2 regions of the Streptomyces sp. NBC_01451 genome follow, and region 2 is predicted to be linked to the other one. Evidence: riboswitches for the same ligand, from Rfam matches in the RefSeq annotation. Region 2 holds a riboswitch; the other holds the start of a gene.
The links. A riboswitch is a leader RNA that binds a small molecule or an ion and turns the genes downstream of it on or off. The one in region 2 is predicted to bind glycine.
Positions count from the first base shown of each region.

Region 1: linked by a shared signal. The riboswitch ahead of gcvT (glycine cleavage system aminomethyltransferase GcvT) and the one ahead of gcvP (aminomethyl-transferring glycine dehydrogenase) in region 2 are both predicted to bind glycine.

Region 1 covers NZ_CP109479.1:2,647,270-2,662,676, forward strand. Annotated here, with positions in the region: gene OG595_RS11185 (alpha/beta hydrolase) at 1-158, shown strand, start outside; gene OG595_RS11190 (trimeric intracellular cation channel family protein) at 55-723, opposite strand; partial or broken gene OG595_RS11195 (M1 family metallopeptidase) at 787-2,153, opposite strand; gene OG595_RS11200 (ABC transporter ATP-binding protein) at 2,333-3,535, opposite strand; gene OG595_RS11205 (ABC transporter ATP-binding protein) at 3,532-4,632, opposite strand; gene OG595_RS11210 (ABC transporter permease) at 4,629-5,636, opposite strand; gene OG595_RS11215 (ABC transporter substrate-binding protein) at 5,706-7,457, opposite strand; gene OG595_RS11220 (ABC transporter permease) at 7,514-8,512, opposite strand; gene OG595_RS11225 (enhanced serine sensitivity protein SseB C-terminal domain-containing protein) at 8,935-9,747, opposite strand; gene OG595_RS11230 (enhanced serine sensitivity protein SseB) at 9,917-10,717, opposite strand; gene OG595_RS11235 (AAA family ATPase) at 10,811-11,497, opposite strand; glycine riboswitch at 11,711-11,811, shown strand; glycine riboswitch at 11,812-11,937, shown strand; gene gcvT (glycine cleavage system aminomethyltransferase GcvT) at 11,972-13,090, shown strand; gene gcvH (glycine cleavage system protein GcvH) at 13,210-13,587, shown strand; gene glyA (serine hydroxymethyltransferase) at 13,639-14,901, shown strand; gene OG595_RS11255 (L-serine ammonia-lyase) at 14,966-15,407, shown strand, end outside.
Region 2 covers NZ_CP109479.1:8,294,516-8,309,922, reverse strand. Annotated here, with positions in the region: gene OG595_RS36510 (glutamate--cysteine ligase) at 1-722, opposite strand, end outside; gene OG595_RS36505 (hypothetical protein) at 1,295-1,879, shown strand; gene OG595_RS36500 (DUF5999 family protein) at 2,256-2,450, shown strand; gene gcvP (aminomethyl-transferring glycine dehydrogenase) at 2,580-5,465, opposite strand; glycine riboswitch at 5,646-5,740, opposite strand; gene OG595_RS36490 (PRC-barrel domain-containing protein) at 5,853-6,224, shown strand; gene OG595_RS36485 (DNA polymerase IV) at 6,146-7,609, opposite strand; gene OG595_RS36480 (MerR family transcriptional regulator) at 7,664-8,308, opposite strand; gene OG595_RS36475 (bifunctional nuclease family protein) at 8,590-9,063, opposite strand; gene ftsR (transcriptional regulator FtsR) at 9,149-9,883, opposite strand; gene OG595_RS45480 (FHA domain-containing protein) at 9,926-10,819, opposite strand; gene OG595_RS36460 (DUF881 domain-containing protein) at 10,950-11,834, opposite strand; gene OG595_RS36455 (small basic family protein) at 11,840-12,172, opposite strand; gene OG595_RS36450 (DUF881 domain-containing protein) at 12,172-13,005, opposite strand; gene OG595_RS36445 (mannose-1-phosphate guanyltransferase) at 13,175-15,407, opposite strand, start outside.

The DNA.
Region 1 (15,407 bases), 5.6 Mb from region 2:
CCCAGCAGTTCGACGCGGGCGGCCGGAAGGCGAGCGACGGCCTCGCGACCGGCTCTACCCGGCGGACTCCTCGTCACGAGCCGTCGACCGCCGGTGCCACGCACGCGGAGCTCGCCAGTGGAACCGCATCGCGAGCAGCCGCAGTACGAAAGCCGTGACGATCGCGAACCCGCTGGTGAACGGGTTGAGGATGTCGTAGCGGATGCAGAGGACGGCCAGCGCGGAGCCGACGATCGCCGGAACCGCGTACAGGTCGCGGTCCCAGCGCAGCAGTGAGGGAACCTCGTTGGCGAGCACGTCACGCAGCACTCCGCCGCCCACGGCGGTCGCGAGACCGAGGGCGGCGGAGGCGGTGAGGCCGAGACCGTAGTCGTACGCCTTCACCGTGCCCGTGACACAGAACAGCCCGAGGCCCGCCGCGTCGAACACGTTCACGCCCGCCTGGATGCGCTCCACCTCCGGGTGGAGGAAGAAGACGAGCAGGGCGGCGAACAGCGGCGTCAGGAAGTACCCGAGATCCGTGAACGCCGCCGGGGGCACCGCCCCGATGACCAGATCCCGCAGCAGCCCGCCGCCCAGCGCGGTGACCTCGGCGAGTACGGCGATCCCGAAGACGTCGAAGTTCTTCCGGACGGCGAGCAGAGCGCCGGAGATCGCGAAGACGAAGATGCCGACGAGGTCCAGGGTGTGCTGGACGGAGGGACTGAAGAGCTGCTGAATCACCCCCATATTCTTACCTGGAATCGGGCGTGCGCCTTACAAAGCAAGGCCAGATGGCTCTACTGCTTAGATGACGGGCTTGCCGGTCGTGAAGAGCCACGTCTGGAAGAGGTCGTCGAGCTGCTTGCCGCTGATCTTCTCGGCGAGCCGGACGAAGTCGTCGGTGTTCGCGTTGCCGTACCGGTGGAGTTCGGTCCAGGTGGGCAGGAGCTTGAAGAAGGCGGGGTCGCCGATGCGTTCGCGGAGCATCTGGAGGGTCATAGCGCCGCGCTGGTAGACGGCCGAGGCGAACATGGTGTCGCGCTGCGGATCACCGACGACGATCTGCCAGAAGGCGCTGTCGGCGGGGCGGGCGTTGTAACCGGCCAGGAAGGAGTCGTGCGCCGAGCGGGTGCCCTTGTACTCGGCCCACAGCCACTGGGCGTAGGTCGCGAACCCCTCGTTGAGCCAGATGTCCTTCCAGCGCTCGGTCGACACGGAGTCGCCGAACCACTGGTGGGCCAGCTCGTGCACGATGGTCGTCTCGCTGCGCACGGCCGAGTAGACCGGTTTCGTCTGCGTCTCCAGCGAGAACCCGGCGGCCGGCATGTCGTCGACGATCGCGCCGGTCTCCTCGAACGGGTAGGGCCCGAAGACCTTCGACCAGTAGTCGGTGGCCTCGGCCGTCACGGCGTACACGTCGACGCTGTTGCCGTTGGCCAGCACCGGGTCGATCGCCACGTAGATCGGCGTCCCGCCGGGCGTGACGCCCGTCTTCACGTCGAACTTCCCGATGGTGGCGGTGGCGAGGTAGGTCGCCATCTGCTTCTTCTCGCGCCAGTGGGTGTACGTCGAGCCGCCCTTGTCGTACGTCGAGACCAGCCGGCCGTTGGAGACGGCGGTCAGCCCCTTCGGCGCCTTGATCCGGATGTCGAAGGATGCCTTGTCGGAGGGGTGGTCGCTGGACGGGAACCAGGTGGAGGCGGCGTTGGGCTCACAGGCGACGAAGACGCCGTCGGTGGTCTTCATCCACCCGCAGCTGGAGCCGAAGACGATGGGCCCGCCGAGCGGTTCGGGCACTCCGCCGTAGGTGACGGCGACCTCGAAGTCCCGCCCCTTGGACAGCCGGCCGCGAGGCGTGATGCGGATCTCGTCGCCGTCGCGCGTGAACTGGGCGCGTCTGCCGTTCACTTCGACCTTCGTGACATCGAGCTTCTGGAGGTCCAGATCGAAGGAGGAGAGGTTCTGGGTGGCGCGGGCGGTGATGGTCGTACGGCCGTCGAGTCGGTCGGTGTCCGGGTCGTACGCGAGGTCGAGGGCGATGGGGGTCCCCCCGGGTCGAACGAAGTTGAGAGCTGGGGGAGGCGGGCGTCGAAGCCGCCGTTGCCCAGCTGCGGGAAGCAGGAGTCACCGATGCCGTCGGCGCCGGGGGCCGGGGCGGAGGAAGCGGCGATGACGAGGAAGGAGGCCGCCGCGGTGGCGACGGCCCCTAAACGTGCCGAACGGGAGAGTGCGAACGGGAGAGTGCCATGGGTCGTCCCTTTCGAGCGTGTACCGGTCGGACAAGACGGACACGGACGACTCTGCGCTCTCCCGTTCGAACATGTGCATGACTTTGCCAACTCGTCATGCCTTACTTGTCAGTTGACTCCTGACGGTCGTCTTCCGCTTCCGCCTCCGGCGGTGCGGTGGGGGCGACGTCGTCCGCCTTCGTCTGCGGGTCCGCCTTCGCGGCCGGAGTCACCAGCTCGACCGCCTCCCTCGCCGCCGACAGCAGCACCGTGTCCTGCGGCGCCTGGTCCGCCGCGTTCTCCGGGTGGTGGCAGGCGACCTGCTGGCCGGGCTTCAGCTCCAGGAGCGGCGGCTCGGTCGTCCGGCAGATCTCCGTCGCCTTCCAGCACCGGGTGTGGAACCGGCAGCCGCTCGGCGGCGCGATCGGCGACGGGACATCGCCCTTGAGCAGGATGCGCTCGCTCTTGGTGCCCCGGCGCTTGGGGTCGGGTACCGGCACCGCCGACATCAGTGCCTTGGTGTACGGGTGCATCGGAGCCTCGTACAGGGAGGACCGGTCGGCGAGTTCGACGATCTTGCCGAGGTACATCACCGCGATACGGTCCGAGACATGGCGCACGACGGACAGGTCGTGCGCGATGATCACGTAGGTCAGGCCGAGTTCCTTCTGGAGGTCGTCCATCAGGTTCACGACCTGCGCCTGGATCGACACGTCCAGCGCGGACACCGGCTCGTCCGCCACGACCAGCTTCGGCTTCAGGGCGAGCGCGCGGGCGATGCCGATGCGCTGGCGCTGACCGCCGGAGAACTCGTGCGGGTAGCGGTTGAAGTGCTCGGGGCTGAGGCCCACCAGCTCCAGGAGGCGCTGGACCTCCTTCTTCACCCCGCCCTCGGGCTCGACGCCCTGGAGCCGGAAGGGCGCCGAGACGATCGAGCCGATGGTGTGGCGCGGGTTCAGGGAGCCGTACGGGTCCTGGAAGATCATCTGGATGTCCCGCCGCAGCGGACGCATCCCGGCCGAGTTCAGCCGTGTGATGTCCTGGCCCTCGAAGTGGATCGACCCGCCCGTCGGTTCCTGGAGGCGGGTGATGACCCGGCCCATGGTCGACTTGCCGCAGCCCGACTCACCGACCACGCCGAGGGTCTCGCCCTTGCGCACCTCGAAGTCGATGCCGTCGACGGCCTTCACCGCGGCGACCTGGCGCTGCAGGATCCCCTTCTTGATGGGGAAGTGCTTGACCAGGCCCTCGACCTTGAGCAGCACCTCGCGCTCGTCGGAAGCCGCCACAGCGGTCGCCGCCTCGGGTTTCTTCGTCTCGCTCACAGCTTCGGCGCAATCTCTTCGGTCCAGATCCGCGTACGGTCCTCCGGCGAGAGGTGGCAGGCGGAGAAGTGCCCGCCGGCGACCTGCTGGAGCTCCGGGCGCACGGTACGGGTGACGTCGCCCTTCGGGATGTCCGCGTACGGGCAGCGCGGGTGGAAGGCGCAGCCCGAGGGGACGTTGATGAGGCTCGGCGGCTGGCCCTTGACGGGGATCAGCCGGTCGGAGGTCTCCCGGTCGATGCGGGGCATGGAACCGAGCAGACCCCAGGTGTACGGGTGCTGCGGCTGCTCGAAGATCTCGTCGACCGGACCGCGCTCCACGCACCGGCCGCCGTACATCACCAGGACCTCGTCGGCGATCTCGGCGACCACGCCGAGGTCGTGCGTGATGAGGACGACCGCGGAGCCGAACTCCTTCTGCAGATCGCGGATCAGGTCGAGGATCTGCGCCTGGACGGTCACGTCGAGGGCGGTGGTCGGCTCGTCCGCGATGAGCAGTTCGGGGTTGTTGACCAGCGCCATCGCGATCATCGCGCGCTGGCGCATACCGCCGGAGAACTCGTGCGGATAGCCGTCGACGCGCTTGCCGGGCTCGGGGATGCCGACCCGGTCGAGCATCTCGATCGCCCGGGTGCGGGCCACCTTCTTGCTGACGTCGTGGTGGACGCGGTACGCCTCCACGATCTGGTTGCCGATCGTGTAGTACGGGTGCATCGCGGACAGCGGATCCTGGAAGATCATCGCCATCTCGCGGCCCCGCAGCTTGCGCACCTCGTCCGGGGCGGCGCCGACCAGTTCCTTGCCGTCGAGCCAGATCTCGCCGGACATCCGCACGTTCTTGCCGCGTGCGCCGAGCCGGTGCAGGCCCATGATGGCGAGCGAGGTGACGGACTTGCCGGAGCCGGACTCGCCCACGATGGAGAGGGTCCTGCCCTTCTCCAGCTGGAAGCTGAGTCCGTCGACGGACTTGACCAGGCCGTCGTCGGTCGGGAAGTGGACCTTGAGGTCGCGGACTTCGAGGAAGGCGCTGGGCGCGTTCGAGGGCGAGGGTTCGCCCACCGCGGTGCTGTTCGCGGGCAAAGGAGTCAGTTCGGTCACGAGAGCCTCACCCGCGGGTCGGCGGCCGCGTAGAGCAGGTCCACCAGAAGATTTGCGATCACGACGAAGAGAGCGGCGAGCAGGGTGACGCCGAGGATCTTGGGCAGGTCGTTGTCGGTGATGCCCTGTACCGCGTACTGGCCGATGCCGGGCAGCGAGAACACGCTCTCGGTGATCACGGCTCCGCCGAGCAGCAGACCGAGGTCCATGCCGAAGATCGTGATGATCGGGGTCAGGGCGGCCCGTAGTCCGTGCTTGAACACGACCTTGCGCTCACGCAGGCCCTTGGAGCGTGCCGTACGGATGTAGTCCTCGTTCATCGTCTCCAGCATGCCCGAGCGGGTGAGCCGCGCGTAGATGGCGGAGTAGAGGAGAGCGAGCGAGCACCACGCGGGGAAGAGGGTGTTGGCCCATTCCGCGGGGTTCTGGGTGAACGGGACGTACGTGCGGCCGAAGATCGGCCACTGGTAGGTGAAGAGCAGCAGTGCGAGGTTGCCCGTGAAGAACATGGGCAGCGAGACGCCGGCGAGGGCGATGCCCATGAAGGTGCGGTCGAGGAACGAGCGCGGCTTGAGCGCGGAGACCACACCGGCCGTGACACCGGACACCAGCCAGAGCACCGCGGCACCGGCGGCCAGCGAGACCGTCACCGGAATGCGGGAGGTCAGCTCCGGCCAGACCGCCTGGTGGGTCTTGAAGGAATAGCCGAAGCAGGGCGCGTTGCAGTGCGCCGTGGTGGGGCCGAGGTCGTAGGTGGCACCGACCACGATCCCCTTGATGAAGTGCCAGAACTGGGCATAGAGGGGCTGGTCCAGTCCCAGGTTGTGCTTGACCGCGGCGATGTCGGCCGCCGACGGGTTCTTCCCGATGTACTGCTGGGCCAGCGAGTCGGCGGTCTGACCGGCGAACCGCGGCAGTACGAAGAAGATGGCGAAGGTGACCGCGGTGACGACCAGCAGCAGGATCACTGCCGCAGCCATCCGGCGGAGGATGTACGAGATCACGGGGACCGGCGCCGGTGCCCGCGGGCCGCTAAGCCCGCGGGCACCAATGCCTTCACCTGCCTTCCGGGGCTACTTCTTGGTCGTGCCGATGTTGAGGTAGTCGTACTGACCGCTGAAGGCCGAGGAGGAGACGAGGTTGGTGAAGCCGGCCGGGCGGTACAGGAGGACCTTGAAGTAGGTCAGCGGGACGAGGGCGGCCTCGTCCATGGCCTTCTTGTCGACCTCGGTGTACAGGGCGTCACGCGCCGCCTTGTCCTCGGTGCCGATCGCCGTCTCCAGCGTCTTGTTGACATCGGCGTTGTCGAGCTGCGACAGGTTGGTGTTGCCGGACGCGCCGATCGCGTCACCGTGCAGGATCTGCTGCAGGAAGCCGTAGCCGGAAGGCCAGTCGGCACCCCACTGCATCATCATCAGACCGATGTTGTTCTTCTTGTCGAACTCGGGGACACCCGCGTTGTCGGTGAAGTACTTGCCCGACGGGTACTGCTTCAGGCTGGCGTTGATGCCGGCGGCCTTCAGCGAGTTGATGATCGCGGTGGCCGCGTCGATCTCCGCCGGACGGTCGCTGCGCGCGGAGATGTTCGTGCTGATCGTCGTCTTGCCGCAGGCCTGGAGCTGCTCCTTGGCCTTGGCCACGTCACCCTTGTTGCCGTCGGTGGCGTAGACGTCCGCCTTCTCGTAGCCCGGGATGTCCGGCGGGAGGACGGTCGTGGCGATGTCACCGCGGATCGGGCCGCCCTCGGCGGTCTGCACCGAGACCTTGTCGACCGCGTACTCGACGGCCTTGCGGCAGGCGACGTTGTCGAACGGCGCGAGCTTGGTGTTGATCGCCAGGTAGACGAGACGGCCACCGTAGGCGTTGTCGGTGTTGGCCTTCAGGGCGGCGGAGTTGACGACCTTCGCCTGCGTCGCGGCCTGGACACCCGTACCGCCCAGGTCGATGGCGTTGCCGGCCATGACGTCCTGGTCGATCGTCTCGGCGTTGACCTTCAGCTTGACGACGATCTTGTCCGGGTACTGCTTGCGCAGCGGGTCGGTCGACGCGTCCCAGTTCTTGTTGCGGACGAGGGTGACCTGCTTGCCGTCCTGGTAGCTCTCGAACTGGTACGAGCCCGAGGACACGATGTTCTTGACGTAGTCGACACCGGTGTCCTTGGCCTGCGGCACCGGAGCCGTCTGCGGCGTGGCGACCAGGTAGTCGAACTCCTGGAAGGCGCGGTTGAGCTTGAAGACGACCGTCGTGTCGTCCGGCGTCTCGATGGAGGCCAGGCCCCCGGCGCTCTTGTCCTTGTAGGGACCCTTGTACTTGTCGCCGCCGGCCAGGAACTGCTGGAAGTAGTTCGGGCCGAGGGAGAGCACGTCACGCGCGAAGTTGGAGCGCTCGACGGCGTACTTGACGTCCTTCGAGGTGATCGCGGTGCCGTCCTGGTACTTCAGCCCCGAACGGAGCTTGTACGTCCAGGTCTTGCCGCCGTCGCTCGGTACACCGGCGCTCGCGGCGAGGTCCGGGACCAGCTCGTTGCCCTTGTCGCCCGGACCGGGCTTGAAGGTCATCAGCGGGCGGGCGTACAGCCGGCTGAGGTTGTACATGTACGCGTAGTACGTGTTGCCGGGGTCGAAGGAGTCCGGGACGTCGGAGTACTCGTAGGTGACCGTCCCGCCTGTCTTGGTCGAGGCGTTGACGACGTCCTTGGTCGCTGCGTTGGCCCCAGCCGACTTCGTTCCGTCATTTCCCTCGTTGTCATCGGCTTTGCTGCAACCTGCAAGCAGCAGGCTCACAGAACCGATGGCCGCAACCGCGGCCAGCGCTGACCTTCGCATGATGGTCTGCTTCCTCCATTGTTGGAAACTTGATGGACTCTCGGCGCGACCGCTGATCAGCGACTGCGCGGGTCGAGAGCGTCGCGGAGACCGTCGCCGAGCAGGTTGAACGCCAGCACGGTGACGAAGATCGCGAGGCCGGGCACGATCAGGAACTGCGGATCGACCTCGTAGTAGGTGACGGCCTCGCTGATCATCCCGCCCCATGACGCCTGCGGGGGCTGGATGCCGACGCCCAGGAAGCTCAGGCTGGCCTCGAAGAGGATGTTGGTCGGGATGAGCAGCGTCGAGTAGACGATGATCGGGCCGACCAGGTTCGGGAGCAGCTCGCGGAAGAGGATGTACGGCCCCTTCGCGCCCATCCCCCGGGAGGCGTCGACGAACTCGCGCTCGCGCAGGGCCAGGGTCTGGCCGCGGACGATGCGTCCCAGGTAGGGCCAGTTGAAGAAGCCGATGATGAAGATCAGCACGCTGATGTGAAGGGGCAGCCCCTCCAGGCCGAACGCGCCGCCCTGGAGCGTGGCGGAGATGGCGATGGCGAAGAGCAGGAGGGGGAAGGCGAGGAAGGTGTCCATCAGCCGGCTGATGATCGTGTCGACCCGTCCGCCGTAGAAGCCGGCCACCACACCGAGGACCGTGCCGATCACGTTGGACAGGATCGTCGCGCCGAAGGCGACGACCAGCGAGACCCAGGAGCCCTCCAGGATGCGGGTGGCGATGTCGCGCCCGAACTTCGGTTCGACACCGAGCGGGTGGTCCCAGCTCATGCCGCCGAAGCCGCTCGTGGGGAGGGAACTGTTGGGGTCGATCAGATCCTGGTTGAAGGCGTTGGGGTCGAGGCCGAACAGCGCCTGGATGGGCCGGGAGAGGATCGCGAGCAGGACCAGCAGGATGACGATGACGCCGCCGGCGACCGCCACCTTGTCCCTCTTGAACCGGGACCAGGCGATCTGCCCCAGGGATCGGCCCTCGATCTGCCCCTTGCCGGCACCGGCGAGCACAGCCTCCGGCTGTACCTCGGCTGCCGCTGCGGTGGTCTCGATCGGTGCGGTCACAGGACCCGACCCCTCTCGCCGGTGGTGACCGGCCTACGCCTGCCGCTGTCTGCGGCTTGATTCACTTGCTCGCCGGACACGGGCCGCAGATGGTGCGGCCCGGTGAACCGGCTGTTCGTTCCTGCTGACGATCCGTGCTGATTAGTCGACTTAGCCATGCGCCGCCGCCCGCAGGATCGATGACCCCATCGTCTGACAGGCGAGTCTTCAGTGATTCGGCGATCACGTGAAAGGCCTGTCGGCGAAAGTATGCGCAACCGTGATGCTGTCCTGGGGATTCCGTTATCCGAACAGCGGGTAACGACCCTCGGACGCGGGGCAGTTGGGACAGAAGGGACATCCGAATACTATCGCGACTATCCGTCGTCATCTACGCGCGAAGACAGTGGCGCGCGAATTCGGCCGTACGGGTGAAGATCCGCTCAGTAACGACCCCGCGCGGGCGGATACCCGTATCCGCCCGCCGGAGCCTGTGGGGCCTGGGGCGGGGCGGCGATGGCGTGGGCCTCCCGGTCGTAGAACGGCCGGGCGTTCGCACGCAGCCACATCACGACCGGGTCGTGCTCGTCCGACATCGCGACCGTCGACACCGGCAACCCGTCGGGGACCGCCCCGATCGACTGCTGCATCATCGCGCGCACCGAGTCCACGGCGGGCGGCGAGGTGTCGTACACGTCCAGTCCGATGGCCAGATACGGCGCGCCGAGCGCGGGCTGCACCCAGGCGCGGCGCAGGGAGCGGACCGCCGGGGTGCGGTGGGCGTTCTGCGAGAGGAGGGCGTAGAACTGCGGGATCTCGATGCCGGGTTCGGCCAGCCGCAGGGGGCCGGCGGGCTGGCGCTCCAGGCCTGTCGCGATCCGGCGCAGGTCGAGCCAGGGGATGCCGACGCCGCCGCCCGGGGAGTGCGGGTTGAGCCAGAGGCCGTACTGGTCCGGATAGAGGGTGCGGGCCACGTCGAGGCCGTCGACCACCTCGTACGACCTGTTCCAGCCGCTGACCGACAGTTCCTGGGCGGAGGTCACACAGGGCGCGTATCCGTACCCGTCGACCTGCATGTTTCCGTACTGCGCGTCGGGGGAACCGGCCTGGCCGTGCCAGAGCAGCATCCAGATCTGGCCGGAGGACGGGGTCGCGAGGGCACGCAGGAGCGCCTCGTAGGCGTCGTAACGCCCGGGCGTCACCTGGCGCAGCATGTGCTCGACCTGACCGGCCGCGGCCGTGCCCGACGCGCTCACCATTACCGCCCCTTCGTAACCCTGACCGAGTTGTGCGTTCTAGCTTATGCGCTCCGCTGGTCAGGCCGTTGAGAGCTCGGGGCCTGGTGTTGTCGGCGGAGTGCGGGTGATTCGTGGCCTGTCGCGCAGTTCCCCGCGCCCCCGGGGGGTTGCCCCTGGGGCGCGTTCGTCAGTATCCATGCTGATAGAAGGGGCGGACCCTGTCCCTCAGCCAGTCGGTCACCGGGTCCTGGGCCGCGTCCAGGAAGACCAGGTTCACCGGCCAGGGTGAGGGCGATCGCCCCAGCGCCCTGCCCACCGCGTCCATGGGAATTGTGCGGGCCAGCGGGTCCCAGGGGGAGAGTTCGACGCCGACGAACAGGACGGGGGCGGCCGTTTCGATCGCCGCCAGGCAGCGGCGGGCCGTCCGGACCACGCCCGTGCCCGCGAACTCCGTTGCCGCGGCGGTGAGGAAGTCGACCGGGTCCTCCTGCCAGTTCGGCTCGTAGAGGCGGACCCGTCCGCCGCCGGCGCCGTCGAGGACGGTGCGGCCGGAGCGGCAGAGCTGGGCCACGGCCTGCGGGGGCAGCGGGACGCCGACCACACCGTCCGGGTTCACGGCGATGCCGACCTGGGGCGGCAGACCGCGCGCGAACTCGACGGCCGGGGCCACGGTGTACGACACATGGCCGCCGACGACCTGCCGGAACTGTTCCTCCGAGCTGAAGACCGGCACGTAGGCCTGGCCCTGGATGTCCATCGTGGGCAGGTCGAGAGGGCCGGTGTAGGGGCCGCCGCCGGACGGCAGGGGAACCCAGACGAAGCTGCGGCCGAGGACCTCGACGATACGGGCGCCCGCGCCGGGGACCCCGAGGGATGCCGAGAGCACCTCCTCCAGCTCGTTGCCGGGCCAGCCGCCGTGCGAGTGCGGGTGTACCTGCGCGGGGAAACCGCCGGGAAAGTCCGGGGGGAAGTCCGCCGGGATGTCCATCTGCCTACCGCCTGCTGTGAACCGCTGCCCTGGGTCCCTGGGTGGGAGTCCCTTAATGGGCAAAACCCTAACCGGCCCCGGCAAGTACGGCTGTCAGTCGGCGAAGTCGATCCTGCGGAGGGTGTCCGCCGCGTCCCGGTCGATCAGGACCGCCGAGCCGCAGCCCTCGGGCAGATTCCCCTTCTCCACCGAGCGCAGCAGACGTGAGGCGGCCCGGCGGTGGCGCAGGAACGCGTACCGCGAGACGCCCCGGCCGCGTTCGCGCTGGCCCTCAAGGGCCTCGTCCGGGGTGACGTCGAGGAGGAGCAGATGCAGGGTGCCGCCCCGGCGGCGGGCCTCGCGGGCCAGCCAGCCGCGCACCCAGGCCTGCGTACCGCAGTCGTGCACGACGACTCCGGCACCGGAGCGCAGGGCGCTGCGCAGTCCGGCGTAGTGGGCGAGGCGGACAAGGGGCCGGTAGACGGCGTAGGGGAGGAAGGAGGGTGTCAGGGCGTCCCAGTGGTCGCGGGTGTTCTGGGAGTCGATGCCGGTGGCGCGCACCGCCCGGCGCATCAGTGTGGACTTGCCGCTGCCGGGCAGGCCGGTGACCACGACGAGGTCGCGGGCGCCGAAGGTGAGGCCGTGCGGGCTGTGGCCCGCGCGCTCCCGAAGGTCGCGGATCACGGGTTCCGGCCGCGAGGCGCATGCCTCCCGGACGGGGGCGGCCGGCTGCTTGGGCAGCGCGTCGGTCAGTGCGAGGGCCGAGGTCGTCGCATACACCGTGGTCCTGTTCACCGTGATCGTCCTCCCATGGGGTCGGGAAGTACCGTCCCCGTCGAGTGTAAAGAGAAGGTAATACGCGGTGTCTCTCGTTTGGGTCCGCTTACTGCAACAGGCCTGCTACAGGGCGATATGTACGCCCGTGGCGTGGCTGTGTCCCTTCTGTGAAGGGTCCCCCTGCCGGGCCGAAGGAATGCGTGCGATGATGTGCCCGCCAACTGCATACCGGCCGCTTGAATCCGCGCGGGAGAGTTCCGGGCACCTACGGGTACCCGGGCGCCGAAGGAGCAAGTCCCTCCCTTGAATCTCTCAGGCCCCGTTACCGCGCGGGCGAGGCACATCTGAAAAGCGGGCCGCGGGTCGTCATGACCGGTGGCTCCACCCAAGGTGCAAGTCAGTGACCAGGCGTTTCGCCGACGGTCATGACGAACCTCTCAGGTTCCGATGACAGATGGGGAGGAACGACCTCGCCGTCATGCCCTGGGAGCACTACCGATGAGCAGCACCCCTCCGCGTCCGACCGCGCTCGATGCCCTGCATCGTTCGCTCGGCGCCACCATGACCGACTTCGCCGGCTGGGACATGCCCCTGCGGTACGGCTCCGAGCGCGACGAGCATCTGGCCGTGCGCACGAAGGCCGGCCTCTTCGACCTCTCCCACATGGGTGAGATCACCGTGACGGGGGCGGAAGCAGCCGCCCTCCTCGACCACGCCCTCGTCGGCGACATCGGGTCCGTCGCCGTGGGCCGCGCCCGCTACACGATGATCTGCCGGGCCGACGGCGGCATCCTCGACGACCTGATCGTCTACCGCCTGGCCGAGACCGAATACCTGGTCGTGGCCAACGCCGGCAACGCGCAGGTGGTGCTCGACGCCCTGCTGGAGCGCGCCGACGGCTTCGACGCGCTGGTCCGCGACGACCGGGACGCCTACGCGCTGATCGCCGTCCAGGGCCCTCAGGCCCCCGGCATCCTCGCCGCCCTCACCGACGCCGATCTCGACGGCCTGAAGTACTACGCGGGTCTGCCCGGCACGGTCGCCGGCGCCCCTGCCCTGATCGCGCGCACCGGGTACACCGGCGAGGACGGCTTCGAGCTGTTCGTGGCGCCGGAGGACGCGGAGAAGGTGTGGCAGGCGCTGACCGACGCGGGCACGCCCGCCGGGCTCGTCCCCTGCGGCCTGTCCTGCCGGGACACACTGCGCCTGGAGGCCGGCATGCCGCTGTACGGGCACGAGCTGACCACCTCCCTCACCCCCTTCGACGCCGGGCTCGGCCGGGTCGTCAAGTTCGAGAAGGCGGGCGACTTCGTGGGCCGCGCGGCGCTGCGCGAGGCCGCCGAGCGCGCTTCGTACGAGCCGCCGCGGGTACTCGTCGGACTGGTCGCCGAGGGCCGTCGTGTCCCGCGCGCCGGATACGCGGTCGTCGCCGGCGGCCGGGTGATCGGCGAGGTCACCTCGGGCGCCCCCTCCCCCACGCTCGGGAAGCCGATCGCGATGGCGTACGTCGACGCCGCGCACTCGGCGCCGGGTACGGCGGGCGTGGGCGTGGACATCCGGGGCAGCCACGAGCCGTACGAGGTCGTGGCGCTGCCCTTCTACAAGCGCCGGAAGTAGCCCCGGTCCTCGTTCCGGTGTCGTGAGCGAGCCGTGTCCTGCCTGCTGACAGGCAGGCGGTTTTTCCCCCGTAGCACCCCATGCATGACCAGTCCCCCGCGTACAGGAGAATTCAGGCCATGAGCAACCCCCAGCAGCTGCGCTACAGCAAGGAGCACGAGTGGCTGTCGGGCGCCGAGGACGGCGTCTCGACGGTCGGTATCACCGAGCACGCGGCCAACGCGCTCGGCGATGTCGTGTACGTCCAGCTTCCCGAGGTCGGTGCCGCGGTGACCGCGGGCGAGACCTGCGGTGAGCTGGAGTCGACCAAGTCCGTCAGCGACCTGTACTCCCCGGTCACCGGTGAGGTCACCGAGGTCAACGAGGACGTCTCCAACGATCCGTCACTGGTGAACTCCGCCCCGTTCGAAGGCGGCTGGCTCTTCAAGGTGCGTGTCTCGGAGGAGCCGGGCGACCTGCTCTCCGCGGACGAGTACACCGCGTTCTCCGGCAGCTGAGACTCCGGGCTGAGATTTCCAGGCACAAGGACGTAAGGACGTACTGACCCCATGTCGCTTCTGAACACTCCCCTGCACGAACTCGACCCCGACATCGCCGCCGCCGTCGACGCCGAGCTGAACCGCCAGCAGTCCACCCTGGAGATGATCGCCTCGGAGAACTTCGCTCCGGTCGCGGTCATGGAGGCCCAGGGCTCGGTCCTCACCAACAAGTACGCCGAGGGCTACCCCGGCCGCCGCTACTACGGCGGCTGCGAGCACGTCGACGTCGCCGAGCAGATCGCGATCGACCGGGTCAAGGAGCTGTTCGGCGCCGAGTACGCCAACGTGCAGCCGCACTCGGGCGCCTCCGCCAACCAGGCCGCGCTGTTCGCGCTGGCCCAGCCCGGCGACACCATCCTCGGCCTGGACCTGGCCCACGGCGGCCATCTCACCCACGGGATGCGGCTGAACTTCTCCGGCAAGCAGTTCGACGTGGTCGCCTACCACGTGGACGAGGCCGGCCTGGTCGACATGGCCGAGCTGGAGCAGCTCGCCAAGGAGCACCGCCCGAAGGTGATCATCGCGGGCTGGTCCGCGTACCCGAGGCAGCTGGACTTCGCGGAGTTCCGCCGCATCGCGGACGAGGTCGGGGCCTACCTCTGGGTCGACATGGCGCACTTCGCCGGTCTGGTCGCGGCGGGCCTGCACCCGAACCCGGTGCCCTACGCGGACGTGGTCACCTCCACGACCCACAAGACGCTGGGCGGCCCGCGCGGCGGCATCATCCTGGCGAAGCAGGAGTTCGCGAAGAAGCTGAACTCGTCCGTCTTCCCGGGCTTCCAGGGCGGCCCCCTGGAGCACGTGATCGCGGCGAAGGCGGTCTCCTTCAAGGTCGCGGCGAGCGAGGAGTTCAAGGAGCGCCAGCGCCGTACGGTCGAGGGCGCGCAACTCCTCGCCGAGCGCCTGGTGCGCGCGGACGTCGCCGAGCACGGCGTGTCCGTCCTCTCCGGCGGTACGGACGTCCACCTGGTCCTCGTCGACCTGCGCGACTCCGAGCTGGACGGCAAGCAGGCGGAGGACCGGCTCCACGAGGTCGGCATCACCGTCAACCGGAACGCGATCCCCAATGACCCGCGGCCCCCGATGGTGACGTCGGGCCTGCGGATCGGCACCCCGGCGCTGGCCACCCGCGGCTTCACGACCGAGGACTTCACGGAGGTCGCGGACGTCATCGCCGAGACCCTCAAGCCGTCCTACGACGCCGAAAGCCTGAAGGCCCGCGTGAAGGCGCTGGCCGACAAGCACCCGCTGTACCCCGGCCTGACCAAGTAGTACCCCTGGAGTGCGTGGGCTCCGCCCGGTGCGGAGCCCACCGCCCCCGTTCTGAGGAGTTCCCGTGGCCATCTCGGTCTTCGACCTGTTCTCGATCGGTATCGGCCCGTCCAGCTCCCACACGGTCGGCCCGATGCGCGCGGCCCGGCTGTTCGCGCGCCGACTGCGCAACGAGGAGGTCCTCGGGGCGGTGACGTCGGTCCGCGCGGAGCTGTACGGCTCCCTGGGCGCGACCGGACACGGCCACGGAACTCCCAAGGCGGTGCTGCTCGGCCTGGAGGGCGCCTCACCGCGCACGGTGGACGTGGAGGGCGCGGACACCCGGGTGGAACAGATCAAGGAGTCGGGCCGGCTGAGGCTCCTCGACGACCATGAGATCGCCTTCTCCTTCGACGACGACCTGATCCTCCACCGCCGCAAGACACTCCCCTACCACGCGAACGGCATGACCCTGTGGGCGTACGACGCCTCGGGCGCCGAACTCCTCTCGAAGACGTACTACTCGG
Region 2 (15,407 bases):
TGGGTGAACAGCGGGGGCCGCGACTCGCGCCACAGCTCGCGGCCGAACAGGAAGGGCGAGTTGGCCCCGATCGCGACCTGCGCGGCGGCGATCGCCTGCGCCGCGTTCCAGACGTCCGCGAACCGCGCCGGAGTGACCTGGAGGTGCAGTTGCACGGAGGTGCAGGCGGCCTCCGGAGCGATGGACTTCGACGTGCACGAGAGGCGCTCCACGCCGTCGATGTCGAGCGTGAAGTCCTCGCCGCGGGCCGCCACGATCTGCTCGTTGAGCAGGGCGTAGCGGTCGACGTCGGAAAGGTTGGACGAGACCAGGTCGTCACGTTCGAGCGTCGGCAGAATGCCGATCATCATGATCCCCGCGTCCACCTCGTTCGCTTTCCGGTGGGCATATGCCAGCGACGTACGGAGCTCTTCGGCGAGCCGGTCGAATACCCGGCCCGCGAGGCGATGGGGGGCGATGTTTACTTCCAGATTGAACATGGCGAGTTCTGTTTGGAAATCTCGGCTCGCGATCCTTTCGAGTACTTGCCCATTCATCATTTTCGGCATGCCGTCGGGCCCGACGAGATTCAACTCGATCTCCAGGCCCAGCAGATTCTTCGGGCGGTCGAACCGCTTCTCGGCCAGCAGCCGCTCCAGCCCCGCCAGACACTGCCGGAGCTTGGTGCGGTAGCGCCGGCGATCGGACAGGTCGAACGGCCCCGCCACGACCTTCTCCCCCATCGGAGTGTCCCTCCTCGAATGGGCGGGCCGAAGATCCGGCCGCTGATGTCCCGGGTCACGTGGGATAATGCCCACCAAACGCGATCGATAACGTCCAGCGTGTTCACGTCACCCGCAACACCGGCCGGCGCGACCCGCGGCACATTCGTCCGGCATGGCCCCGCAGATGGTTCGGACCGGGACGACCCGACAGTTCCGCGCACTTGCGAACTCGTGAAAAACGCCGACGACAATTGGCCGACCGCCCTCGGCGCATCCACCGAGGTCATCGCCGTGCGACCCGCCGGGAATCGCCAGAAACACCTCGCAACGCCGACTGAACAGACCCTTGCTCTTCACGCGGAAAACAGTTAGACGAAACATAGTCAGAACACGTGTCGTATAAACTCCGCGAACAAGGGCAGAGAGTCGGCGTCCAGGTCCTGGGTCCTGCCATCCAGGTGACGTCGGCAGGCCGCACCCCGTCAGCGCACCCGGCCCCCGCCTCTTCGGCCCCGAGACTTCGAGAGCTGACAGCGCCGTCCGCCCCCGCCCTCGCGCCACCGTGCCTGTCGAATGAGAGGCGTTCCACCATGCCCCTGCATGTCCCCCCGGCTCCCGCACCCGCACTGCGCACCGTCCTCACGGCACTCGGTTCCCCCACCGCCGTCCGCGAGGCCCGCACCCCTGCCCTTCGCAACGCCCAGGGGCCCACCACCCCTGAACTCCCGCTGCCCGTGCACGTCCTGGACCGGATCACCCCCGAGGGCACATCAGCCACCCGACTGACCGGGTGGCGCTTCCTGATCCGCGCCGGCGACCGTGCGGTGGCCGCGGCGGAGACCATGCTGACCCCGGACGGCTGGGCCTTCTCGCACTTCTTCGAAGGGCCCTACATCGCCGCCACCGAGCGCGCCCTGCGCCAGGCCGAGACGATGAAACAGCCCTACCAGGCGCGCCTGCTGTCCGTCCCCGAGCTGTACATGCTCACACTCTGGCTGCACGGCGACACCACCGCCGACGGAGCCGAGGGCCACCCGGCCGCGACCGACCTGCTCGTCCCGCTGGCACCGGCCCCACCGGGCATCGCGGCCCACCGTCCGCACCGGGTCGCCGAACTGCTCCCCGTCCTGACCCATCGGGTGACTCCGGCCCCGTTGCTGAGTTCCCCCGCCTGAACGCACACGACACGGCACTCTCCGTATTCTCACGTGCCCCGCCGCCGAATTCCCGGCAGCGGGGCACGTCGCTCTTTCGCGCGCTATTACGCTCGTACGAGCCGTAAACGGTTTGCGCCCCGTCCGGACTAGCCCGATCCGGCCATCAGGAACCACCCAAAGGGACAGCCCAGTTGGGCTGAACCGTCTGCGCGGGTGATGCGTCTTGAACCTGTGAGAAGTGGTGCGGCCAAATACCTGCGGATTGACGCCCGTGGGGCAACACTGGGTTCGAACCGATTTATCACAACGGGGGGCGGCCATGAGCAGTACTTCGAGCCGCAGGACAGACAACACAGCCATCTCACACTCCACGACAGAGCGAAAGATCCCATCAATGTGCCAGCACCAGCCACCGTGCCCGACAGCCGACTCCACCGACCGGGAGTCCGCCCGCCTCATGGCGCACCACCCGGAGCAGGGATGGAGCCTGCTGTGCAACGGCGTCCTCCTCTTCGAGGACACCGGTGAGCTCCTGCCCGACGGCCAGATCATCGCCCCGCACCGCCCGGCGGTGATGACGGCCGCCTGACGGCCGCGCACACGGACGAACGGCAGCCTCCCGACGTCAGGAGCAACTGCCCGAACGGCTCGACAGACGAAGAGGGGCCGGCCCGCAGACATCTGCTGCGAACCGGCCCCGACGCATGTCCGAGGGTGACTACTCCTCGTAGGCGTCCAGCGGCGGGCAGGAACAGACCAGGTTCCGGTCACCGAAGGCCTGGTCGATCCGGCGCACCGGCGGCCAGTACTTGTCGGCCGCCGAGACCCCGGCCGGGAAGACCGCCTCCGCGCGCGTGTAGGCGTGCGTCCACTCCCCGCCGAGCGCGGCGGCGGTGTGCGGCGCGTTCCGCAGCGGGTTGTCGTCGGCCGGCCAGTCGCCCGCGCCGACCTTCTCGATCTCGCCGCGAATGGCGATCATCGCCGCGCAGAACCGGTCCAGCTCCCCCAGGTCCTCGGACTCGGTCGGCTCGATCATCAGCGTCCCGGCCACCGGGAACGACATCGTCGGCGCGTGGAAGCCGTAGTCGATCAGCCGCTTCGCGATGTCGTCGACGCTCACGCCCGTCGCCTTGCTGATCGGCCGCAGGTCGATGATGCACTCGTGCGCGACCAGCCCGCCCGGCCCGGTGTAGAGCACCGGGTAGTGCGGCTCCAGCCGCTTGGCGATGTAGTTGGCGCTCAGCACGGCCACCTGCGTGGCCCGCTTGAGCCCCTCGCCGCCCATCAGCCGGACGTACGCCCACGAGATCGGCAGGATGCCCGCGGAACCCCAGGGCGCCGCCGAGACCGGCCCGACGCCCGTCTCGGGCCCGGCCGCGGGCTGGAGGGGGTGGTTGGGCAGATACGGCGCGAGGTGATCCCGCACGCCTACCGGGCCGACCCCCGGACCGCCGCCCCCGTGCGGGATGCAGAACGTCTTGTGCAGGTTCAGATGCGAGACGTCCCCGCCGAAGTGCCCCGGCCTGGCCAGCCCCACCAGCGCGTTGAGGTTGGCCCCGTCGACGTACACCTGCCCGCCGGCCTCGTGCACCTGGGCACAGATGTCGGCGACATGCTCCTCGAACACCCCGTGCGTGGACGGGTACGTGATCATCAGCACCGAGAGCTCGTCCCGGTGCTGCTCGATCTTCGCCCGCAGGTCCTCGACGTCGATCTCACCGTCCCCGGCCGTCTTCACGACGACGACCTTCATGCCCGCCATGACGGCGCTGGCCGCGTTGGTCCCGTGCGCGGACGACGGAATCAGGCAGACGGTCCGCTGCTCGTCCCCGTTGGCCCGGTGGTACCCGCGTACGGCGAGCAGTCCGGCCAGCTCGCCCTGCGACCCGGCGTTCGGCTGGAGCGACACCTTGTCGTACCCGGTGACCTCGGCGAGCTGCTCCTCCAGCTCACGGATGAGCGTCAGATAGCCCTGCGCCTGCTCGGCGGGCGCGAAGGGGTGCAGCTGGCCGAACTCGGGCCAGGTGACCGGCTCCATCTCGGTGGTCGCGTTGAGCTTCATGGTGCAGGAGCCCAGCGGGATCATGCCCCGGTCGAGCGCGTAGTCGCGGTCGGCGAGCCGACGCAGGTAGCGCAGCAGCGCGGTCTCGGAGTGGTACTCGTGGAACACGGGGTGCGTGAGGATCTCGTCGGTGCGCAGCAGCGCCTCCGGCAGCGTGTCCCCAGCGGACGCGTCGAGCGCCTCGATGTCACCGTCGACCCCGAACGCGGCCCACACGGCGCCCAGTTGAGCCCGCGTGGTGGTCTCGTCGCAGGAGACGGACAGCCGGTCGGCGTCGACGAGGTGCACATTGACCCCGTGCTCGCGCGCGGCGGCGACGACCTCGCCGGCCTTCCCGGGCACCCGCACGGTGAGGGTGTCGAAGTAGGCCCCGTGGACGACCTCGACGCCGCCCGCACTCAGCCCCGCGGCGAGGATCGTGGCGTACCGGTGGGTGCGCCGGGCGATCGTCCGCAGCCCCTTGGGCCCGTGGTGGACGGCGTACATGCCCGCCATCACGGCCAGCAGGACCTGGGCCGTGCAGATGTTGCTGGTCGCCTTCTCGCGGCGGATGTGCTGCTCCCGCGTCTGCAGGGCGAGCCGGTACGCCTTGTGCCCGTCCGCGTCCACGGAGACACCCACGAGCCGCCCCGGCAGGCTGCGCGCGAACTGCTCGCGCACGGCCATGTACCCGGCGTGCGGCCCGCCGAAGCCCATCGGCACGCCGAACCGCTGGGTCGTCCCGACCGCGATGTCGGCGCCGAACTCACCGGGCGAGGTGAGCAGCGTCAGGGCGAGCAGATCAGCGGCGACGGTGACCACGGCACCGAGCCCGTGCGCCTGGTCGACGACCGGCTTCAGGTCCCGTACGACACCGGAGGCGCCCGGGTACTGGAGAAGCACACCGTTGATCTCGCGACCGGCGATGTCGTCCGGGATGCCCGCGCTCAGGTCGGCGACGACGACCTCGACGCCGACGGGCTCGGCCCTCGTCTCGATCACGGCGATGGTCTGCGGCAGGGCGTCCGCGTCGACGAGGAAGAGCCCCTTCTTGTTCTTGCCCATGCGCCGGGACAGCGCCATCGCCTCGGCGGCGGCGGTGCCCTCGTCGAGCAGCGAGGCACCGGAGGTGGGCAGCCCGGTGAGGTCGGCGACCATGGTCTGGAAGTTCAGCAGCGCTTCGAGGCGCCCCTGCGAGATCTCCGGCTGGTACGGCGTGTACGCGGTGTACCAGGCCGGGTTCTCCATCACGTTCCGCAGGATGACCGGCGGGGTGAAGGTCCCGTAGTACCCGAGTCCGATCATGGACCCCAGCACCTGGTTCCGGTCGGCCAGCGACCGCAGCTCGGCCAGCACCTCGGCCTCGGTGCGCGCGCCCGGCAGGTCGAGCGCGTCGGCGTTCCTGATCACGTCCGGGACCGCGGCGGCCGTCAGCTCGTCGAGCGAGCCGTATCCGACCTGCGCGAGCATCTTGGCCCGGTCCTCGTGATCGGGCCCGATGTGACGGCGCTCGAAGGGCGTGCCCTGTTCGAGTACGGCGAGCGGAGTGCGGTGGGCGGTCATTGCGGAGGCCTCCTGGTCGTCGCGACCTTCGAGGGGCACCACGGCACGGGTGCCCGAACGGCCTCCCCCTCTGTCATCTCAACCTGAGAGCTTCACCGGGCCGCCAGCACGCTGACGTCCCGGCTTTCACCGTCGGTGAGAGCAGGAGCCGTCAGCACCCGCTCTTCTTTCCAGAGTGACCTCGTCCATGCGGTACAGGGGCCTGAGAGATTCCGGGGAGGATTTGCTCCTTCGGCGTCCTCCGAGGTTCCGGAGGACTCTCCCGCACGGGGTCAGCAGCCATTGGCAAGCCTATCAGCGGGCTCCACACACACCTTCGAGTGGCCGCCTTCCCCGAAGTGCTCTTTTGTAGTGCTTACGGATGAGTTGCGACCATTGGGAGGGCCCGTGCAGACCGACATCGATCCGCGTAACCTGATCGGCCGCAAGGCCTTCGACCGCAACGGCACCAAGATCGGCACGATCGACGAGATCTACCTCGACGACGCCACAGGAGTGCCGGAGTGGGCAGCCATAAGGACAGGGCTGTTCAGCAGGGACGCCTTCGTGCCCCTGGAGCCCAGCGAACTGGTCGACGGCGCCCTGCGCATCCCCTTCGAGCGGGCCCTGATCAAGGACGCTCCCGACTTCGGCGTGGGCCGCCACCTCTCCCCGGAGCAGGAACTGCAGCTCTACCACCACTACGGCCTCGACGTGGCTCCGCCTCCGCCCTTCCCGGACCACGACTTCGGCAGGCTGGCGGGCACGGACGACGCCTGATCCGACGACTCCTCCTCGTCCGGACCGCCGGGTCTTCGCGGCGCGAGGGTCACCAATGGCAGCGGGTCCGCCGGCTCCAGCGCCGGATCGTCGGTCCGGAACGTCCGCACCCGCCCCGGCTGCTCCGATTCCGGCGTCTCGAACCGGACGGTCACCCGCCCCAGCCCACTCCCCTGCACCCAGCCGTGGCCGAAGTCGGCATGCCGTACGTCGTGCCCGGTGGTCCAGTGCCGATCGACGGGCTGCTCCACCTCCTGCCGCTCACCACCCTCGTGCTCGGCCTCCTCCACCGGTTCGAGCGCCGCCAGCTCCCCGGCGGCCTGCGCGAACAGATCCTCCTGGGTGAAGTCGGCCAGACCGCTGACCCCCACCCCGAGCAGCCGCACACCACCCGTCGTGTCCACCGCCTCCAGGAGCCTGGCCGCCGCCTCACGCACCACCCCTGGGTCGTCCGTGGGCCCCCGGAGCGTCTCGGAACGGGTCAGCGTGGAGAAGTCGTACCGCCGCACCTTGAGGACGATGGTCCGCCCGGACAGCCCGGCACCGCGCAGCCGACGCACGCACCGGTCCGCCAGCCGCTGCACCTCCGTCCCCACCCGGACCCGGTCGTGGATGTCCACGTCGTACGTGTCCTCGACCGACACGGACTTGGTCTCCCGCGCGGACACCACGGGCCGCTCGTCGTGCGCCAGCGCCATCGCGTACAACGCGTGCCCGTGCGCCTTTCCCAGCAGCCGCACGAGCTCGGCCTCGCCCGCCTCGGCCAGCTCGTCGACCGTGCTGATCCCGGCCCGCCGCAGATGGTCCCCGGTCGCCGGGCCGACCCCCGGCAGGGTTCGCACCGGCATGGGTCCGAGCAGCGCCCGCTCGGTCCCCGGTTCGATCACCACCAGACCGTCCGGTTTGGCCTGCTCCGAGGCGATCTTCGCGAGCATCTTGGAGGCGGCGAGCCCCACCGATCCCGTGAGCCCCGTGACGGCCCGTATGTCCGCGCGCAGCCTGGCCCCGGCAAGCCGCGCCGACGCCTCGTCCCAGGCCGCCTCCCCGGCCTCCAGGTCGACGAACGCCTCGTCCAGGCTCAGCGGCTCCACCAGGGGCGACAGGGCGTGCAGGAGCCCCATGACCTGCTCACTGATCGACTTGTAGAACCCGCCCCGGGGCACGAGATAGGCGGCGTTCGGCGCGAGCCTGCGCGCCTGCGCCATCGGCATCGCGGAGTGCACCCCGAAAACACGGGCCTCGTACGACGCGGTGGCCACCACCCCGCGCGGCCCGAGCCCGCCCACGACAACGGCCTTCCCGCGCAGACTCGGCTTGGACGCCTGCTCCGCCGAGGCGAAGAAGGCATCCATGTCGAGATGCAGGATCGTGGGCGCGTTTCTCACATCACCGATGCTGCCCTACGCCACTGACAATGCCCCTGAACCCGGGGACGCCGCTCAGACCGCCCGGTTGCGCCGCCGCGCCAGTTCGTCCGTGGGGTTGTGCCCGATGAGCGTCTCGCCGGTGTCGACGCGCTCCCCGTGCAACTGCGAGAGAGCGCTTTCCACATCACGCCAGACCACACCGACGGCGATACCGAAAATGCCCTGCCCGCCCTGGAGCAGCGCGTGCACCTCGTCCGGGGAGGTGCACTCGTAGACGGTCGCTCCGTCGCTCATCAGCGTCATGCGCTCCAGATCTCGGAACTCGCACGCCCGGAGATGCTGAACCGCCGTACGGATGTTCTGCAGCGAGACGCCGGTGTCCAGAAAGCGCTTGACGATCTTCAGGACCACAACGTCCCGGAAGCTGTAGAGCCGCTGCGTCCCCGATCCGTGCGCGGGCCGCACGCTCGGCTCGACCAGACCGGTGCGCGCCCAGTAGTCCAACTGCCGGTACGTGATGCCTGCCGCCGCGCACGCCGTGGGTCCGCGGTAGCCGATCTCCTCGGACGCCATGGAAGTCGCCCCTCCGCTGCCTGATACAGCCGTCGGCCGCCGCGGAACGTGATCGGCCGCGCTGCCGTGAAGCGGGTACGGGCCGCTCTCCCCCAGACCGCGTCCGGGGGCACCCCCAGCCGTACCGTCGCCGCTGCTTCTCACGCCGACCTCCGTCCTTGAACTGCCTTCTCGACGGTAGGCAGTCACCAGGGGTGCGTCAACGATCGCCACACTCGGCACGCCGAGTGATAATCACCCTAGGAGTGGTTTCCCGTACCCCACCGCGGGGAAAGGCTAGCCGAATGTGCTCCGCGTGGGCCGCAGGACGCTCTCACACGCCGCTGGCAATTGCCATCATCCGTGACGTCACGGGTCAAAGGACGCGCCCCACCGACCAGTGGGTCCGTGGGGCGGCGAGCCCAGTCAGCCGTCGCTGTCGCAGCTCACTGGCTGTTGGTCCCGAAGTCCTCGGGAGAGATCTGGTCGAGGAACTCGCGGAACTTCTCCACCTCGTCCTCCTGTTCGTCCGGGATCGCGATCCCGGCGTCGTCGAGCACTCCGTCGCTGCCGTAGATCGGCGTACCGGTACGCAGCGCCAGCGCTATGGCGTCGGACGGGCGGGCGCTCACCTCGACGCCACTGGCGAACACCAGCTCCGCATAGAAGACACCCTCGCGCAGGTCCGTGATGCGCACTTCGGTGAGCTCCTGGCCGACGGCCTCCAGCACGTCCTTGAACAGGTCGTGGGTCAGCGGTCGTGCGGGGGCCATGCCCTGCTGGGCGAAGGCGATCGCCGTCGCCTCACCCGGCCCGATCCAGATGGGAAGGTAGCGGTCGCCTCCCACTTCACGCAGGAGCACGATCGGTTGGTTGGAGGGCATTTCGACCCGGACACCTACGACATCGAGCTCGTTCACACAGCAACCCTAGGCCGTGCCCGGGATGTTTGGGTAGTCGGGCACGGAACGGGTGACCGATCCGCCCTCCGGCAGCCCTCCGCGCTCAGGGCTGCCGCACTCCCAGCGCGATCCGCACCAGGGCTGCGTGCAGCTTCACCGTGAGCCCCGACAGTTCCTTGCTGCGGGCCTCCGCGAGGGCCCTGGTCTGGGGATTGCGGTGACGCTTGAGGGGGGCCACCACCTGGTCGACCAGGCCGGCCTCGCGCTCGGCGGCGGCCTTCATCACCCGTAGGTGCCGCGGCTCGATCCCGAACCGCCCCAGCTCGGCGACGAGCGCGGCGACGGTGACCGTCTCTGCGTCGTACGCACCGTCGGACAGCGGAGCCACCAGCCCGTACGACTGCCACTCCTCGAGTTCCTCGTCGCCGATCCCGGCGGCGGCGAGCAGCTCGGCGCGGCCGATACGGACAGCGGTGGGCCCCTCGGGCTCCAGAACCGGCTCGCCGTCCCGCTGGCGGCCGACCGTGGGAAGCGGGACGGCCTCGCCGCGCTCCATGGCGTCCAGGTACTCCCTGATCACCTTGAGCGGCAGATAGTGGTCCCGCTGCATCCTCAGGACATGACCGAGGCGCTCGACGTCCTCCGGGCTGAACTTGCGGTACCCCGACGGAGTCCGCTGCGGCTCGATGAGCCCCTCCGACTCCAGGAAACGGATCTTGGAGATGGTGACTTCGGGGAACTCGTCGCGCAGCGCGTTCAGCACTGTGCCGATGCTCATCAGCCCACTGTCCGCGGCGGCGATGCCGTGCCCGGCACCGCCGCTCGGTGTTTGAAGCATGGACCTTCCCTGGGGTCTCCCCGGACTCGGTCCGGAGGAGGGTCAGTAGCCCCGCTGGCTCGCGTAGAACACCAGCCGGTACTTGCCGATCTGCACCTCGTCACCGTTCGACAGGGCGACCTGGTCGATCCGCTCGCGGTTGACGTACGTGCCGTTGAGGCTGCCCACGTCGGCGACGGTGAACATGCCGTCCTGGCCCCGGCGGAACTCCACGTGCCGCCGCGACACGGTCACGTCGTCCAGGAAGATGTCGCTCTGCGGATGACGCCCGGCCGTGGTCAGCTCACTGTCCAACAGGAAGCGGCTGCCCGAGTTCGGGCCACGGCGCACCACCAGAAGCGCCGACCCCAGCGGCAACGCGTCCACCGCGGCCTGCGCCTCGGGCGAGAGCATCGGCATCTGCGTCTGACCGGTGACCTCGGCGTCGTACGCCTCGATACCGGAGATGGAGATCGTGGACGTCGTCTCCGACGGACGCTCGGGGGTGACCCCGGCCCGCAGCGGCGCACCACAGTTGGAGCAGAAGCGGCTGTTCTCCGCGTTGCGGTTACCGCACCTCGTACACACCAGGGCCGACATCGACGGATCCTCCTGCCGCGGCTGCCCCGCCGGGGCATTGGACGCATACGGATCGGAGGAAAACTCTCCACCCGAACTTGAGGTTGACGGTTCCCCGAAACCTATGCGCCCGGACTGGGCAGGGTCAACAGACGGCGCGCCCTGACCTCCCGGAACGTCACCGCCCGGACCACCGACCTGATCCCGGAACAGCGGACGCGGACCGTCCGCGTCGGGCTGTGCGCGATGACGGGCGGTCGCATTGTCGCTGCTGCCCTCTCGCGCGCTCTTGCCGAACAACTTCGCAAACAACTTCACGGGCGATTCCCCTTGACCGAAACAGACCCGCCCGTGGGGCAGGACGAACCCTGACTGCACCTACCGGTCGACCCGGACATCCTCACAACGTCCGCCGCCACCTGACAGTTTCCACCACGCACCACCCATTCGGTGCGCCGACCCCCCGCAACCTCATGCCCTCCCCGGACAGCCCCCATGCACCCCCGGTTCACTCTGAGGACGACCGAGCGTAGTCAGGCTGCTTCGCCGCTCGCAAGGCGTCCACGACGATCTTGTCCGCCCGCTCCACGGTAACGGTGGCCTGCTCCTTCTCCAGGGTCTGCACCACACCTCCGGGGATGTTGAGCGCCGGTTCGAGGTCCTCCGGCTTGCCGATGACCTTGAAACGATAGGGAGTGTCGATCTTGTTCCCGTCGACGCTCACTCCCCCACCGTCCTCGTCCGCCAGAAAGGTCCCCGCGACAACCCGTACACCGTTGACCTGGATCGCCTCGGCACCCGCCGCACGCAACTCCTGGATCGCGTCGAGCAGCATGTCGGCTTCGACCGTTCCCTTCGTGTCCTCGATGGTCAGCGTGATCCCGGGCCCCTGCGCGGCCACCGTGCCCGCCAGGATGCCCAGTTGCCGCTCCTTCTCGACCGTCTGCTTGCGGGCCTCCTCAGCCTGGTCCGAGCTGTTCTCCAGCTCGGTCCGCTGATCTTCGAGACCCTGCTTCTCGTCCTCAAGACGCTGCGTACGGTCATCAAGTTCATCCAGGATGCGTACGAGGTCCTCCTGCCGCGCACCGCGCAGCGCACCGTCGTTGTCACTGGTGGACGCGACCTGCACCGCCAGCCCGAATCCGAGCCCGAACAGCAGCAGGGCGACGATGAGTTGGGCCCGGGTCACCCTCGGCGGCCACAGCCCCTTCGCCAGCCGCTGACGGCCGGTCAGGGACGGCTCGGTCTCCTCGTCGGCCCCCGATTCCAGGCCCTGCTCCTCCGAAGGCTCCGCGGGCGGGCCGGAGACCTCCTCGGGCAGTTCCTCGCGCAGTCGGTTCTCGACCGTCTCGGGGTGCTTGTCGCTCGCGTCGTTCTTGTCGTTGTCACTCATCGGCGTCAGGCCCGGAACACGTGCCGGCGGATCGCCGCGGCATTGGAGAAGATACGGATACCGAGAACCACGACGACACCGGTGGACAACTGGGCGCCCACGCCCAGCTTGTCGCCCAGGAAGACGATCAGCGCGGCCACGACGACGTTCGACAGGAACGACACCACGAAGACCTTGTCGACGAAGATCCCGTCGAGCATGGCCCGCAGACCGCCGAACACGGCGTCCAGGGCCGCGACGACGGCGATGGGAAGGTAAGGCTCGACGACCGCCGGCACCTCGGGCCGGACCAACAATCCCGCCACGACGCCCACGACGAGGCCCAGTACCGCGATCACTATGTGCCCTTCTCTGTTCTCGGCTGTGCTGTACGTACGATCACACTCGGTGCGGCGGGCAGCCGGAGGTCGCTCTCCACTGAGATGCCGGTCCGGATGTCGAAGTTCTCCTGCAGCGCGTGCAGATACAGTCCGTCGGCGCTGTCCTGGAACCTGCTGCTCAGCCGCTTGCCGTCCCCCACCGCGAGCACCGTGTACGGCGGCACCAGCGGCTTGTTGTCGACCAGTATCGCGTCTCCCGCGGCCCGGATCGCCGACAGTGCCGTCAGCCGCTGCCCGTTGATCGCGATGGCTTCGGCCCCCGACTGCCACAGCCCGTTCACGACCCGCTGCATGTCCCGGTCGCGCACCCGCCCGGTGTCGGAGAACCCGGAGGTCTCCCGCGCGTCCCCGCCGGCACCGCTGTCGGCTTCCTTCGCGTCGTCCACGACGAGCTTGACACCCGGCCCGTGCACCTCGATCGCCCCCGACAGGATGCCCACCAGGTCGGCCTGTTCACCGCCGCCCTCCGACTTCAGCGCCGCGCGCTGCCGCGCGCTCACGTCGTCGCGCAGTTGGTCGACCGTCTTCTCCAGCCTGTCGGCCGACTCGGTCTCGCGGTCGATGCGGTCGATCAGCTCTTCGCGCTCCTTGGCGATCACGGGCGCCGCTATCCGCGCCTGAGCAGCACCCACAGTCACGACGAGGGCGGCGAGCACCAGCCCGGCAGCAAGCCCCAGCTTCGCTCTCAGCGGCTTCGGCAGCCCGCCGTCACCCGCGGCCTTCCGACGCGCGGCAGCCTCGGCATAGCCCTCGTCGAGGCTGTGGTCCATGACGTTGGTGAGCAGCGACATGGACGCGTCCGGGCGGGTTCGGCTCGTGGGGATGCTCCGAACGGGGGGCTGCTGCGGCATGCCGCACATCGTCCCACGTCGCGACCACTGCCTCCGAACGGCCCCACCGGCGTGCCGGACAGGCCCCTTCGGGGAACTTCCCGTCCGGCACGCGCGCGTGTCCGTCGATTCAGCGACCGGCGCCGTCCACAACGGCCGACCACTCGTCGAGCAGCGCCTGAGCGGAAGCATCGTCCGGGCCCTCGGCCCACAGATGCGTGACAGCCTCAGCCGGGTCGGGCAGAACCATCACCCAGCGCCCGTCGGTCTCGACCACACGCACCCCGTCGGTCGTATCGACGAACCGCTCTCCGGCCTCCTCCACCACCCGCCGCATGACAAGTCCCTTGACGGCCCAGGGAGTCGCCAGATCCCGCTTCAGAACATGCGCCCGCGGAATCCTCGCGTCGATCTGACTGAGTGTGAGCTGGGTCCGCGCGACCAGCCCGATTAGCCGTACGAAGGCCGCCGAACCGTCGAACACACTGCTGAACTCGGGGACGATGAAACCGCCACGGCCGTCCCCGCCGAAGATGGTCGACTCATCGCGCCCGACCCGGGTCAGATCGTCGGGCGAGGTAGTGGTCCATTCCACCTGGGTGCCGTGATACGCGGCGACCTGCTCGGCAATTCGAGTAGTGGTCACCGGCAGCGCCACTCGCCCACTGCGTCGTTCCGCGGCCACCAGATCGAGCATGACGAGCAACGCCCGGTCATCCTCGATGATCCGCCCCTTCTCGTCGACGAGTGAAAGTCGCTCGCCCACCGGATCGAAACGCACACCGAAGGCCGCACCTGCCGACGCCACTATCTCTCCGAGCCGTACCATCCCGGACCGCCGGGTATCCGCGGATTCCGTCGGCCTGGACTCGTCGAGACCGGGATTGATGGTCAGCGAATCGACCCCGAGCTTGCCGAGCAGACTGGGCAGCACGAGCCCCGCGCTGCCGTTGGACGCATCCACGACAACCTTGAGACCGGACTCGGCGATCCCCGTCGTATCGACGTTCCGCAGCAACGAACCTGTGTACGAATCGAACACACTGGCAGGGAAATGCAGATCCCCGATCTCCCCCGGGAACGCCCGCCGGTACTCCTGCCGCGCGAACACCCGGTCCAGCTTCCGCTGACTCGCCTGCGAGAGATCGGCCCCCTGCCCGTCGAAGAACATGATGTCGACGGAGTCAGGCACACCGGGCGTCGTCCGGATCATGATCCCCCCGGCACTCCCCCGCGCGGTCTGCTGCCTCGCCACCGGCAGCGGTACGTTCTCCAGGTCGCGTACGTCGATGGCGCTGGTCTGCAACGCGGAGATGACCGCCCGCTTCAGCGCGCGGGCACCGCGGGAGTGGTCGCGGGCGGTGGTGACCGTGGACCCCTTCTTCAAGGTCGTCGCGTAGGCACCCGCCAATCGCACCACCAGCTCGGGCGTGATCTCGACGTTCAGGATTCCGGACACGCCACGGGCACCGAAGAGATGTGCCTGCCCCCGCGATTCCCAGATCACCGAGGTGTTGACGAAGGCGCCGGCCTCGATCGTCTTGAACGGGTAAACGCGTACGTTCCCCTGAATGATCGATTCCTCACCGACGAGACACTCGTCGCCGATGACCGCTCCGTCCTCGATCCGCGCCGCACGCATGATGTCGGTGTTCTTCCCGACCACGCAGCCACGCAGATTGCTGTGCTGGCCGATGTACACGTTGTCGTGCAACACGGCCCTGTGCAGAAAGGCTCCGCTCTTGACGACGACGTTCGAGCCGACAACGGTGTGCTCGCGGATTTCCACGCCGGCCTCGACCTTGGCGTAGTCCCCGATGTAGAGCGGTCCGCGGAGCACGGCATCGGGACTCACTTCGGCGCCCTCCGCGACCCACACGCCGGGCGAGATCTCGAAGCCGTCGAGCTCGACATCGACCTTGCCCTCAAGGACGTCAGCTTGCGCCTTCACATAGCTTTCGTGCGTACCGACGTCTTCCCAATACCCCTCGGCGATATAGCCGTAGACCAGCCGCCCTTCCTTCATCAGCTGCGGGAAGACATCACCGGACCAGTCGACGGAAACATCGGCCTCGACGTAGTCGAAGACCTCGGGCTCCATGACGTAGATGCCGGTGTTCACGGTGTCGGAGAAAACCTGACCCCAGGTCGGCTTCTCAAGGAAGCGTTCGACCTTGCCTTCCTCGTCCACGATGGTGATACCGAACTCCAGGGGATTCGGCACCCTCGTCAGACAGACAGTGACGAGCGCACCCTTTTCCTTGTGGAAATTGATGAGCTCGGTGAGGTCGAAGTCGGTCAGCGCATCACCGGAGATGACGAGGAAGGTGTCGTCCTTCAACGCCTCTTCGGCGTTCTTGACG